Regions from separate parts of the Neobacillus sp. NPDC058068 genome, predicted to be linked through region 1. Evidence: riboswitches for the same ligand, from Rfam matches in the RefSeq annotation. Region 1 holds a riboswitch; each other region holds the start of a gene.
What was found. A riboswitch is a leader RNA that binds a small molecule or an ion and turns the genes downstream of it on or off. The one in region 1 is predicted to bind S-adenosylmethionine.

Region 1 (3,142 bases):
TGTCCAAACAACTGCTGCGACAGGGGTTTTGTACCACCTCATCACAATCATCTCCTATTATTTTTGTGAAATGTTTCACAAGTTAATGTAAAATAAAATTTCTATTCCCCTTTTCGATGAAGGGGCTGTTCAGCTAGCTGTATCTTGCAGTGAAGTTTGTGAATTGTTTCACTATCTTCTCTACACTCTTAATATACTCCCCTTGAAGTAAATTGACAACGACTTTCACAGTTTATTAACATATTAATGTTAGAAATTTGAATAGAATGTGAACTTACCAAGTATAAGAAAAGCGTAAGCGCCCTGGTCAGCGGCGTATGGCCTGGAGCGCTCCAACTGAGATAAAGGAAACACGAAAAGCCGGAGGCGATTCGATGTTGACTTATCGTAGGGCGGAGAGCGAAGGACATTAGCCGCTAGGGCGCTGGAGCTGGACAATTCTCAAAGTCAAAAATTTATACTTTCTTATCTTTGTAAAAAAGAGGCGGCATATGGCTTTTCTTGCCCTGCGCACCTCTTTAAATATTGATTAGATTCGTCCTTCACGTTCAACAACCCATTTGAATTAAAGTGCTGTTAATACTTCATCTTTCTTTTCCACGTTATATTCTCCCAATATAGGATAATAGCCTAGTACATTTTGTTTACGGACCAGCTGTTCAACATCTTTCTTAGTCGCCTGGATGATATACGTCCCATCAGAAACCTGTTCAATCCACAAAATCGACGTGTTTAGTTGTTTCTTGGCAAGTCCATATACAAGCCAAGTTTCTTTTCCCTGCGGATTTTCCGGTTCCGAAATGGCTGTGGGAGGAGGAGTCACACTACTTTTGGCAGGCTTACTTTGACAGACATACACCAAATCTTCAATTACCGCACTTGCAGTGGGATACATACCGGCACCTGGCCCCTGGAGGGTGATTCTTCCGACTATATCCGAGAAAACATTTACAGCATTCTCTACTCCCTCCACATGATAGAATGGGTGTTCATTTCCAACCAGAACAGGTTTAACCGATGACTTTATTTGACCCCCTGCCCTAGTAAGACTTGCAATATGTTTGAATCGAAGGCCTAATTTTTCAGCGGCTTCAATTAATTTACTAGTTATTGAAGTAATCCCCTCCCGCTCGACATCCAGCCAAATCGGTTCTTCCCCAAAAGCGATACGGCTCAGGATCATCGTTTTATAAAAAGCATCATAGCCTTCAACGTCATTAGTTGGATCCGCTTCCGCATAGCCATTCACTTGTGCCGAGAGTAAGCTTTCAGCAAATGACTGCTTTTTCACGCGCATTTCCGTCAAAATGAAATTTGATGTCCCGTTAAGAATTCCTTGGACTTGCTGGACACGATTTATTTTTAATAACTGCCTTAGCGTTTGAATAACCGGAATTCCCCCAGCCACCGTTGCTTCAAAACCAATAGAAACATGATGCTCTTCTGCGAGCGCGAACAGCTCTTTCCCGTGGTGGGCAAACATTTCTTTATTGGCTGTAATAATGTGACAGCCGCGCTCGATTGCTTTTTTCAAAAATGTAAACGTTGGTTCTTTGTCGACAATGGCTTCGACCACAATATCAAGCTGGGGCAGCTCTAGGATTTCTTCATAATCCGTCGTAACAAGTACATCTTCATTTATTTCCCTTTCCTTTTGCTTGTTTTTAATGAGGACAGCAGCTACCTCCACCTTTTTTCCTAAAACAGCTGTTAACTCTTCCGAATGGGATTGTATGGTCCGATAAACCCCTTCACCAACAGTTCCAAAACCAAGAATTGCTACTTTTATTGCACTCATGGTTAATCCACCCCTTTAGATTTAATGATAAGCAAAAAACCCTCTTCCATAAGAAGAGGGTTCATTTCCTCCTCTTATCTGTCAGGTTAAAAATAACCTGCAGGAATTAGCACCTTTTCAAGGAATACCTTGAAGGTTGCCGGGCTTCATCGGGCCTAGTCCCTCCGCCGCTCTGGATAAGAGTATATATTTATGCGTCACCATTTTATTATTAGAATTCATTTTAGTCGAAACAATTTGAAGTGTCAATAAATTCGGAATCCACATCTAAAAATTTTTTGAAATTAAGACTTTCTTTTTTAATGACTTGTCCAATAACCAAATCTATCACCATATTTACAAATTAATAAGATTGATCCATCCTCAAGTTTGGTAATCATAATCGGTTCGACATCCTGACTAATAATTAGTGAGGGTCCATACCATGGATATCCTTTTTGATTATTGTCCCTCCACCATAACCCAATCCCCCCTGAGGCTAATCTACATACAACCTCAAACCTTCCTGAATCAGTTTCAATCCATACGGGGGTACCAATTACACCTTTAGCAAAGGTTTCACTCTTGTACCATTTTCTTGTTCGTGAATCTTCCCAGTAGTGGCACAGGAAATTACCAGATCTCACGATTAGCTCCTTATTTCCAAAACTACTAGTAATAGGTATTGAAGGCATAAACGCTTCCGGATTACTTTCATACCATGGAAAGCTTTTACTTCGATATCTTTTAGTTTCATATTCTGATCCATGATGCTTAATCAAATTTCTAGCCAAATCTTTGATATCACGGTCAATTGGATGGAACAACCAACTTTCACTAATATCATTAAGGCTATAAACTATTTCATCTAATGTAAGGTATGGACGGTAGCGAATCACCATTTCGTCTGTTTTGTTTGGATAACTTTTGATACGGAATCCCAATTCCTTTGCCATGTTAACAAAAAAGATTTCATCTGTTCCGAAAGATACCGTTTTTAGCAGTGCACTTTTTAGCTTATCCTTTCTTTCGGGTTGAAGTAAGGCTTTAACAAGCGATTTGTTGAAAACTTGACCAACATTGAAAATTCCGTAGAATGGATTTACATTAAATAGATTCTTCCATCTATTTAAATCCTTCTTTAATTCATTTCCAATATACCAATCTTCTTCAGGAATCCGCAGTTTTACCGCCATATAGTCGGTATCTCTCATTTGTTTCTCAATGAATTCTTCATATCCTTTTCTGATAAACAAGGCATCAGAATCAATATTGATTAAATATTCATAATCCATCCCCGTCTCTTCGAGCCATTCCATGGTTTCAAGAAAATAAATGGTCGTGAATCCCCGCTCCAACTTTCGG
Region 2 (3,142 bases), on a different contig from region 1:
ATCCTCAAGCGCCTCTCTTGTCGGATTTAAACTGCGGCCATAATCGTACTTGCCAAACTGATCGAAATCAGATTGGTGGAAAGTAGAGGCATGTTGGATTGGTACACTTACAGCCCCTGTAGCTGGATCGACTTTGTGCTGATTATGAAGGAGTTTTGTTTGAAAGCTATATTCGACGCGAGCCATTAGGCAATCACTCCTTCTGTAATTTTAGCTAAAGCTTGCTCTAGATCTTGAATTAAATCACCGGCATCTTCAATTCCAACAGAAAAACGTAATAAACAATTGTCGACACCTTGCTGCAGGCGAATTTCTTCTGGAATATCCGCATGGGTTTGTGTCGCTGGATAGGTAATTAAACTCTCCGTGCCGCCAAGGCTTTCAGCAAAAGTAATTAGAGCTATATTTTGAAGGAATGGATTTACCCATGCTTCTTCTTGCAATCGGAAGGACACCATTCCGCCTTTACCAGGGTAGAGAACATCTGCAATACTTTCATGTTTGGAAAGGTATTCGACAATCGCCTTTGCATTTTTCTCATGGCGTTCCATCCGCAGCGCCAACGTTTTCATTCCGCGCATTAACACCCAAGCATCAAACGGACTTAACACACCGCCGGCACCGTTATGATGAAGGGCTAATCCTTCACAAATGTCTTTTCCCTTGGCAACGATAAGTCCTGCCAGCACATCATTATGGCCTCCTAAATACTTAGTCGCGCTATGGATGACAATATCGGCTCCTAGCAGGATTGGCTGCTGCAATAATGGAGTATAAAATGTGTTGTCAACAATCAGTAACGCACCGTGTCTCTTAGCAATTTCTGAGATCGCGGCAATATCTGCTTGCTGCATCAGGGGATTTGTGGGAGTCTCCAGAAAGATGGCTTTTGTTGAAGGAGTAATCCTGCGTTCGACCTCTTCCGGACAACACGTATTTACATATTGCGTTTTTAAGCCCCACTTCTTAAATCCTTGTTCTAACAAGCGATAGGTACCCCCATATAAATCTTCGCTCACTAACCATTCATCACCAGATTGGAACAATGAAAGCACTGTGAAAATGGCCGCCATACCAGAGCTGCAGGCAAATCCTTGGTCACCGTGTTCTAAATCAGCAATTGCCTTTTCAAGAATTTGTCTTGTGGGGTTTCCAGTACGAATATAGTCAAAGCCGGTTGATTGCCCAATTCCTGCGTGTCGGTAAGCCGTTGAAAAATAAATCGGCGGATTCACCGTTCCAGTCACTGTCTCACTGCGATTTCCAATTTGCGCCAGTTTCGTTTCGATTTTGTACATGCTGCACACTCCTTTAATGATGGGAATGGCCAACTGCGAGAGCTTCCGCTTTTCCAATAAAAAAAGCCTTCTATAAGAAGAAGACTTTTGTAAATACGACCAAATTGTCATTCTTCTTATCTCGCAAATTAGCAAACTAATTTGCAGGACTTAGCACCTTTTCAATGGTTGAAACCATTGATGGTTGCTGAGGCGTCGCAGGGCCATTCCCTCAACCTCTCTTGATAAGAAATCAATTATTTAGATTATTTATAAAACTTACTACATGGAAGGCGGTATGTCAATCGGTTTTAATCAACTTATTATTTTTTTCCCAGTTTTTAAATTTAATAAAATTTATATATTCGATAAAATCCTCTTTATTCATACCATCTATAATAGCCTTTTCGATTATTCGCTTCCACTCTTTGTCCAGAAGCTCTTTCCCATTTGCATTCAACTCGGTATCTAATTGATCGATTCCAGTCAATAAATATTCAATTGAAACATGTAACGGTTTGGCAATCTTCATTAGAAAATGAATAGATGGATTTTTATTAAGGCTCCGCTCGATATTGCTCAAATAGGATTTAGAGACATTGGCAAGGTCAGCAAGCTCCGTAAGGGTATAACCGTTTTGCTCTCGTACTTCTTTAATTCGTGTTCCAATCATAGGCTTCTCCTTTTAAACAAATTTTAATGTGTATGTATAAAAGATTGCGTAGCTATCGGCTGCGAATTGTTGACGTAAATATTATGAAACTATGTCATATTACTGATATTATAAACCAGAATTCGTTCTTTTTAAAGAATTGATTTGTTGACTTAAGATAAATTTTAATAAACAGATATATTTTCCTAGTGCGTAAATATTATATAGAGGAATGATTAATCCTATTACTCCGCTGAACCTCAAGGGTTACACAGACTTTTTATAAACTAAATGGAATTATTATTAATGAAATGTAATACAAATAATAAATTGACTTGTTCTTTATAAAGAATTAAAATTAGGGTGTACAAATTTTCTTTTGGTGATGCCTTCTTACCGCTATCAATGAAGGCACTCGGTCATACTGTGGGTTATTAACCTTAGACGCTAGTCGTCAAGAGTGTGATGTGAGGAGGGGTTAGATGCCCCAAATCAAATGATTAAAGGTTTTGATGATAATGGCTATGAAAGCCGCTATAATCAAAACTTTTAATCTTTTAAAATGAATAGAAATTAAAAGGGGGGAGAAAATGACCTATCGGCAAAGGATGTCTATATTCTTTTTAGTAGATTCATGTATTGTCATAACAGCCATTTTTGTCAGCAGGTTCTTGGTCGATGCTGCTGTTTATGTCATTCATGTTCCAATGATGGTCATCACATTATCCATCTTGATTAGCCACCATATTTTTTCATTGGTTTTTAAGCTGTATAAAAAGGCATGGGAATATGCAAGTGTTGGAGAGTTATTAATTATCTTTAAAATTGTGACATCTTCAATACTTTTGACAGCACTACTGGCGCAGCTGATCCTCTATGATATTCCGATTAGGCTGCTGGGTGTAACGTGGTCAGTTAATATCTTGCTAATTGGCGGTTCTAGGTTTTGCTGGAGAGTGTACCGCGATACCTTTATGAACAAAATTCAAAATAAAAAACGAACACTCATTGTTGGGGCCGGCTCGGCAGGTGCGATGGTGGCAAGGCAGCTGTTAAAAAGTCAAGAGACCCATCTTCTTCCGGTAGGATTTATTGATGATGACTTGAATAAACAAAAATTAGATATATTAGGAATCCCGGTCCTCGGCGGGGTAAGCTCTATAGAAGAGAAAGTTCAAACCTTGCACATCGACAACATTATTATTGCCATCCC
Region 3 (3,142 bases), on a different contig from region 1:
TATCATTAGGAAAAGTATAGCAAAATACCCAATCAATCATCAAAAATTTGTTAACAGGAGGAATGTTCATGAGGAGAAATCAGCTGCGATATGGAAAAATATTGGAAATTAATTGGGTTAAGGATGGTTTTTCATGAATGGATAACTATACAAATGATAATAGCGCCAGACGTTATTAAGCGGGCGTGCAGAACTCCATTTTTTAACAACTTTCCCCCGATTTGAATAAAAATAAACGAATGGAGAATGGGGTAATTCAGAGTTGTTAATTGGGGGGAAACACTTGAAAATCGAATACGGATATACCTTCGGATTACCAAAGGGCATTGTATGGAGGGAATTAAAGGATGAAAACATCCTTCGGAACTCGCTGCCGGGTTGTAAATCATTCATAGAAAAGGCAAAAGGATTTTACCAAGCCGAGCTCGAGATTAACATCGGCCCGATTGAAGATGTTTTTATATTTGAAATCTGGCGGAATATAGAAAAATCACCTTCTTACTATCGCTTGATCGTGAAAGGGAAAGGGAATCTTGGCGAGATTGATACTACAATTGATATCTTGATGGAAGAATCCCAGGGTACGACCAAATTAACCTTTAGTGCTGATGCTCAGGTAATGGGTGCACTTTCTTTGGCAGGAGAGCGCATTTTAGCGGCAGGGGCGAAAAAGAGTTTAGAAAGTTTTTTTCTAAAGATGGAAAAGGAAATAAAGAGGCGGCTTTATCAATTGAAAAGGGGCAGCAGATAAACGGTGCCTCTTCTCTGCAGTGGAGTGGGGGAGAGGTACCAGTTTTATAGTTAAGGAAAATAGATTTCTAATTTGTTAGTCCCGTCCTTCTTGAAGAATGTATCACGCACTCCCATTTTTATCCAAATAATTTGAAATCCATCGACAAATATCTACATAAATCTGCTATACTATAAGCAATAAACGAAGGAGGTGAAAATAGATGGAAAAAACACTCAAGTTGATATTGGACAAGCTTGATAGTCTGGACCAAAAAGTAAATCAAGTAATTAATACCGTAGCTGCCACGAATGTTAAGATTTCTGAAACAAACCAAAGAATAGATGCCCTTGAAACGAAGGTGGACACTGTCGTAGAAGATGTCAAAGAAATCAAAAGTTCTATGGCGACAAAATTTGACCTTGAATTTTATGATCGAAAAATTTCTGAACACTCCAGGGAAATTTACAAGTTAAAAAACAACTAAGTCTCTCCAAAAATAATCCACAAATATACCTATTTCCATATATTATATTCCCCGATTCTACTTTTATAAGATACGGGGTTTTTTGAATTCCATAAACCAAGTAGCCCGTTTTTATGAATTTGATAAACAGAGCCAGTCCCCCAACAAATTAACAGGTTAATTGACCGGGAGACTGAGTCCATTAAAAAGAATTTTTAAAATATTTAGTTTTCCTATTTACATTAAACCCATTGGCATGGTAGGATTAATTTCATTAATCATTCAATTCTTATCTAGAGTGGCTGAGGAACTGGTCCAATGAAGCCCGGCAACCTGCAAAGCAAGGTGCCAATTCCAGCAAAATGACCTTCATTTTGGGAGATAAGGTGTTAACTGTGGTAGTTCTAACGCCTTTCCTTGATGGGGAAGACGTTTTTTTTTGAAAGGAGACGGATCAAACTGAAGGCAGATGAAAAGGAAGAACTGATCGCACATATTGAGAAAATGATGGAGACCTTAAAATATGGCTCGATCACCTTAGTTGTTCAGGATGGAAAAATTGTCCAAATAGAGAAAAATGAAAAGGTTCGTCTTAAACCGAATAAGCATCGCTGACTAGACAAACTAGAGGCGGTCTTCACTTTATCAAAGTGGAAGACTGCCTTTTTTTGTGGAATTTCGGACGGAGCGAATATTTTTCAGACAGGAATAACTGATTCGTTTTTCGATAGATGAAACTCAATTTAGTTTTAGTGATAAAGGAGGCATTAAGTCATGACTGAAGTAATAACGTATCAAAACTGGCAGCAAATATCTGATACTTTCCCAATTGAGGATAAAACCAAGGGGGCCCTTTCTGTGCTGGAGTGGGCTTACCGGGCTTACCAATCCGAGGAAATTGTGTATGCGTCCAGTTTCGGGGCTGAAGCGATTGTTTTGATTGACCTCATCCAGCAAATTAAAGCGGATGCCCGGATTGTTTTTTTAGATACGGGACTGCATTTCCCAGAAACATATGAGGTCATAGACAAGATTGAAGCTCGATTCCCGTCGTTAAGGATAGAGCGAAAACAACCGAAGTTAAGTCTCGATGAACAAGCGGAACAATATGGTTCGGCGTTATGGAAGGGTGACCCTAACCAGTGCTGCATGATTCGCAAGGTTATTCCGTTAAGGGAAGCATTAACGGGAAAACAAGCGTGGATCTCGGGGCTTCGCAGGGAACAGTCACCGTCAAGAGCGAGCACTGAATTTCTTAATAAAGATGAAAAATTCAGGAACATCAAAATCTGTCCTTTGATTCACTGGACATGGGATGAGGTTTGGAGCTACATCAGGGGACACGAGCTCCCGTACAACACCCTGCATGACCATCAATATCCAAGCATTGGCTGTTTTCCTTGTACCCAACGGGCTGCAGCTGATGGGGACTCACGTGCGGGACGCTGGGTTGGAAGCGGCAAAACGGAGTGTGGCTTACACAGCAAATAGGGAGGGCTAAAGCTTTGCTTACAATTATTGCGATAACAATTGGGTTATTTTTTGCAATAAATATTGGTGCCAGTGGTGCGGCGGCTTCGATGGGAATCGCCTATGGAGCCGGTGTCGTGAAAAAACGGCTGGCCTTACTGCTGTGCAGTATCGCCGTGTTCCTTGGTGCTTGGCTTGGCGGCGGTGAAGTAGTCAAAACGATTGGCAGCGGGATTGTCCCATCTAGTACATTTACCGTGCCTGTAGCCTTAATCGTATTAGCATCAGCGGCATTATCATTGTTTTTGGCCAATATTTTTGGTATTCCACTTTCTACCAGTGAAGTGGCAGTTGGATCTGTCGTTGGTGCCGGGATTGTTTACCAATCTGTGTTTGTCGGTAAGCTTGTCTGGATTATGTTGTTTTGGCTGCTTACACCTTTTACAGCGTTTTTCATCGCCATTGGTGCTTCGTAT
Region 4 (3,142 bases), on a different contig from region 1:
AATCACTAACAAATAAGGATAAAATCGGTTGGATGCTAAAGTGTGCAATCTGGACAAGAGCAGAGATTAGCAGCACGGTTAATAACACGGGATTGCGAGTAATATGCTTCAATACTTCCTTGCTTGAATAATGGGTTTTGGCACCCTTTTTGGCTTCAAGCAGGAATTCTTTTGTGGCAATGACAAGTAGCGCAGAAATGAATATGGAAATGGAGGTCCATTTAAAGGTGGTAGAATAGCCAAGGGAATCTGCCAATATTCCGCCTAACATTGGCCCTAACAACGAACCTGTGATGCTGCCGGTTTGCAATGTACCAAGGACCCGTCCAGCAATCTGTTTCGGTGTTTGTGTGGAAATGAAAGCTTGTGACATCGGGATAAATCCCGAAAAGAATCCCATGAAAAATCGCAGCATAAAAAGCTGCCAAACGGAATGGACATATCCTATAAGAAAAATCGAGAATGCCATTCCTAATCCGGAAAAAATAAGAATTTTTTTCCTCCCATAGCGGTCGCCAATTCTCCCCCAAATCGGTGAAAAAAGGAAGGCGGAAACAAATGTAATCGCAAACGTTAACCCTGACCAATGCTGGACATATTTTTCGGAAAAATCCCCAAACGACTCAATGTACAACGAAATAAACGGCATAACCATCGTCATACTTCCGGCTACAAAGAAGTTGGCAAACCACATGATCAGTAAATTACGTTTGGCACTTTCCTGCTGGTTCACGCTATTAAACACTTCTTTCTAAAGTTATTTCGGTTCCCTAAATATTATCATACCGAAGTTTCTGATGATTATAAAGGGATAGGTCTTACTTTGAAACTTTGCTTTATTTTCCCCTACATGCAAGTGTTTTGAATATTTTTTAAGTAGAAATATTCAAAACACTATTGACAACTTATTAATAGGAGTTTAAATTAAGTTTAATACTTTAAATGAATAATACGTTCTCTTATCAAGAGTGGCAGAGGGACTGGCCCGATGACGCCCAGCAACCGTTCCGACAAGGAATTGGTGCTAAATCCTGCAAAACAATTTTTTGTTTTGAAAGATAAGAGAGGAGTAATCCTTCTATTTGTGATGAAACCTCTCTTTTCTGGAGAGGTTTTTTATTTTACCTAAAAACAAACTTTTCCAATAGGAGTAACGGTGTATTGGTAAGAACAAAAAGGAGGAGCTTTAAAAATGAAAAGGAATTTATTAAAAAGTACGTTCGTATCAGCATTGGCGGCAACGCTATTACTAACTGGCTGTGCTTCTGGCGGGGAAACAAAACAGGCAAGCGGCAATAAAAAGGTTTCACTTGAAGGGGTACCGGAGGCATTTTCCAAAGGGGATCAGTTGAAAATCAAGGTCATTCGTAAAATTGGCGGTGACGACCATACAGCCCAATTCTTAGCCGGGGCAAAAGAAGAAGGAGAAGCATTAGGGATAAAAGTAGACGTGTTTACCGCAAATGGGGACACAGCGAAATTCCACGATGCCATCAATCAGGCATTAGATCAGAATTATGATGGATTTATCATTTCACACGGTGACGACGATGCCACAGTAAACGATGTAAAGAAAATCGTAGAAAAAGGAAAACATGTTGTTGCATTTGACTCGAATCCAAACCTGGCGAATGTTGAAGGTGTGACGCTTACGTCTCAGGATGATGAAGCATTAGCGACCTTAGCACTTGACCAGCTCGTAAAGGATACGAAGGGTAAAGCCAATATTGCTTATCTTTGGGTAGACGGCTTCCCGCCAATGGTCCGTCGGAACAAAGTTTATCAGGATGTGCTTGCGAAAAACCCCGGGCTTAAAGAAGTGGAACGCTTTGGCGTAGCAGCAGCGGATACAAGTGTGCAAACGCAAAATGCCGTTGCGGCGATGTTGAACAAATACCCTAAGGGCAAGCTTGACGCTATCTTTGCTACGTGGGATGCTTTTGCGATTGGTGCAGCACGTGCGCTTAAAGAAGCAGGCCGTGAAGAAGTGAAAATCTTTGGAATTGATGTTTCCAATGCAGACCTGCAGGATATCCAAAGAAAAGGCAGTGCCTGGAAGTATACAGCGGCTGTCGATCCTAAATTAATCGGCGCTGTCGATTTGAGAATACTTGCGAAAAAACTGGCTGGCGAAGAAACACCAAAAACCTATGACTTAGAAGCATCACTTGTTTCTCAAAAAAACCTGCAGGACTCCAAGGATCCAGTGAACATGGTTAATCTTTCAAAAATCATCCCAGGCTGGGGTGAGTCTACGGCATTTGAAGAAGAGTGGATGAAAACGTTAAAGAAGCATTATAAAAAATAATTCCAGCTGGCACTCTCTTATTCAATCGATTAAGAGAGTGTCGTTTTGATAGGGGGTGGCATTTTGACGAGTTCAACATTGGCAATGAAAAACATCTCAATTGAATTTCCAGGCGTAAAGGCGTTAAACCAGGTTAATTTTTCGATGGAAACGGGGAAAATTCAGGCATTGATTGGGGCGAATGGTGCAGGGAAATCAACGTTAATGAAGGTTCTCTCCGGAGCCTATGACCACTATACCGGCGAGATATCGATGGATGGGCAAAACCTGAAGATTCGTTCCCCGAAAAATGCCCAGGATGCTGGTATTCAAATTGTTTACCAGGAGGTTGATACGGCCCTTATTCCGTATTTAACCGTGGCTGAAAATATTATGCTGCTGGACACTGTTCATAACATGGGAAAACGACAATGGATGAAATGGAATAAGCTTCATCAAAAAGCGGCGCAAATCTTGTCCGGTATGAATATTAGACTTTCAACGAAGACGCTGGTGAGCGAGTTGTCACTTGCTGAAAAACAAATGATTTTAATCGCTAGAGCAGTTTCCAATAAGTGCAAGTTTCTTATTTTAGATGAGCCGACTGCACCATTGAGCCATACCGAAACGAGCGAACTTTTTCGGATTACTCGGGAACTAGTTAAACAAGATGTAGGGATTATTTTTATCTCACACCGCCTGCCGGAAATATTTGAAATCTGCGATGAAGTGACGGTTATGCGAAATGGTGAATTTGTTGTGAAAGAGCAGGTTGCCGCCACAACTTCCAATAAAGTGGTTGAGCATATGCTTGGTCAAAAGCTGGAGGAGCAGTTTCCCGAAAGGAATACGACC

Region 2: it holds a riboswitch for S-adenosylmethionine, as region 1 does, so the genes downstream of both, ACFVSW_RS06520 (methionine biosynthesis PLP-dependent protein) here and ACFVSW_RS15730 (homoserine dehydrogenase) in region 1, are expected to answer to the same signal.
Region 3: it holds a riboswitch for S-adenosylmethionine, as region 1 does, so the genes downstream of both, ACFVSW_RS13045 (YezD family protein) here and ACFVSW_RS15730 (homoserine dehydrogenase) in region 1, are expected to answer to the same signal.
Region 4: it holds a riboswitch for S-adenosylmethionine, as region 1 does, so the genes downstream of both, ACFVSW_RS27265 (sugar ABC transporter substrate-binding protein) here and ACFVSW_RS15730 (homoserine dehydrogenase) in region 1, are expected to answer to the same signal.

Annotation. Positions count from the first base shown of each region.
Region 1 is NZ_JBHVSI010000012.1:182,358-185,499, reverse strand. Features, by position in the region: gene ACFVSW_RS15735 (DoxX family protein) at 1-42, opposite strand, end outside; gene ACFVSW_RS15730 (homoserine dehydrogenase) at 566-1,798, opposite strand; SAM riboswitch class I at 1,870-1,981, opposite strand; gene ACFVSW_RS15725 (galactosyltransferase-related protein) at 2,098-3,142, opposite strand, start outside.
Region 2 is NZ_JBHVSI010000004.1:149,280-152,421, reverse strand. Features, by position in the region: gene metC (cystathionine beta-lyase) at 1-186, opposite strand, end outside; gene ACFVSW_RS06520 (methionine biosynthesis PLP-dependent protein) at 186-1,298, opposite strand; SAM riboswitch class I at 1,412-1,529, opposite strand; gene ACFVSW_RS06515 (helix-turn-helix domain-containing protein) at 1,579-1,950, opposite strand; gene ACFVSW_RS06510 (polysaccharide biosynthesis protein) at 2,520-3,142, shown strand, end outside.
Region 3 is NZ_JBHVSI010000010.1:45,056-48,197, reverse strand. Features, by position in the region: gene ACFVSW_RS13055 (SRPBCC family protein) at 284-751, shown strand; gene ACFVSW_RS13050 (hypothetical protein) at 954-1,217, shown strand; SAM riboswitch class I at 1,483-1,584, shown strand; gene ACFVSW_RS13045 (YezD family protein) at 1,656-1,811, shown strand; gene ACFVSW_RS13040 (phosphoadenylyl-sulfate reductase) at 1,971-2,687, shown strand; gene ACFVSW_RS13035 (sulfate permease) at 2,702-3,142, shown strand, end outside.
Region 4 is NZ_JBHVSI010000040.1:8,105-11,246, reverse strand. Features, by position in the region: gene ACFVSW_RS27270 (MFS transporter) at 1-694, opposite strand, end outside; SAM riboswitch class I at 957-1,065, shown strand; gene ACFVSW_RS27265 (sugar ABC transporter substrate-binding protein) at 1,193-2,308, shown strand; gene ACFVSW_RS27260 (sugar ABC transporter ATP-binding protein) at 2,393-3,142, shown strand, end outside.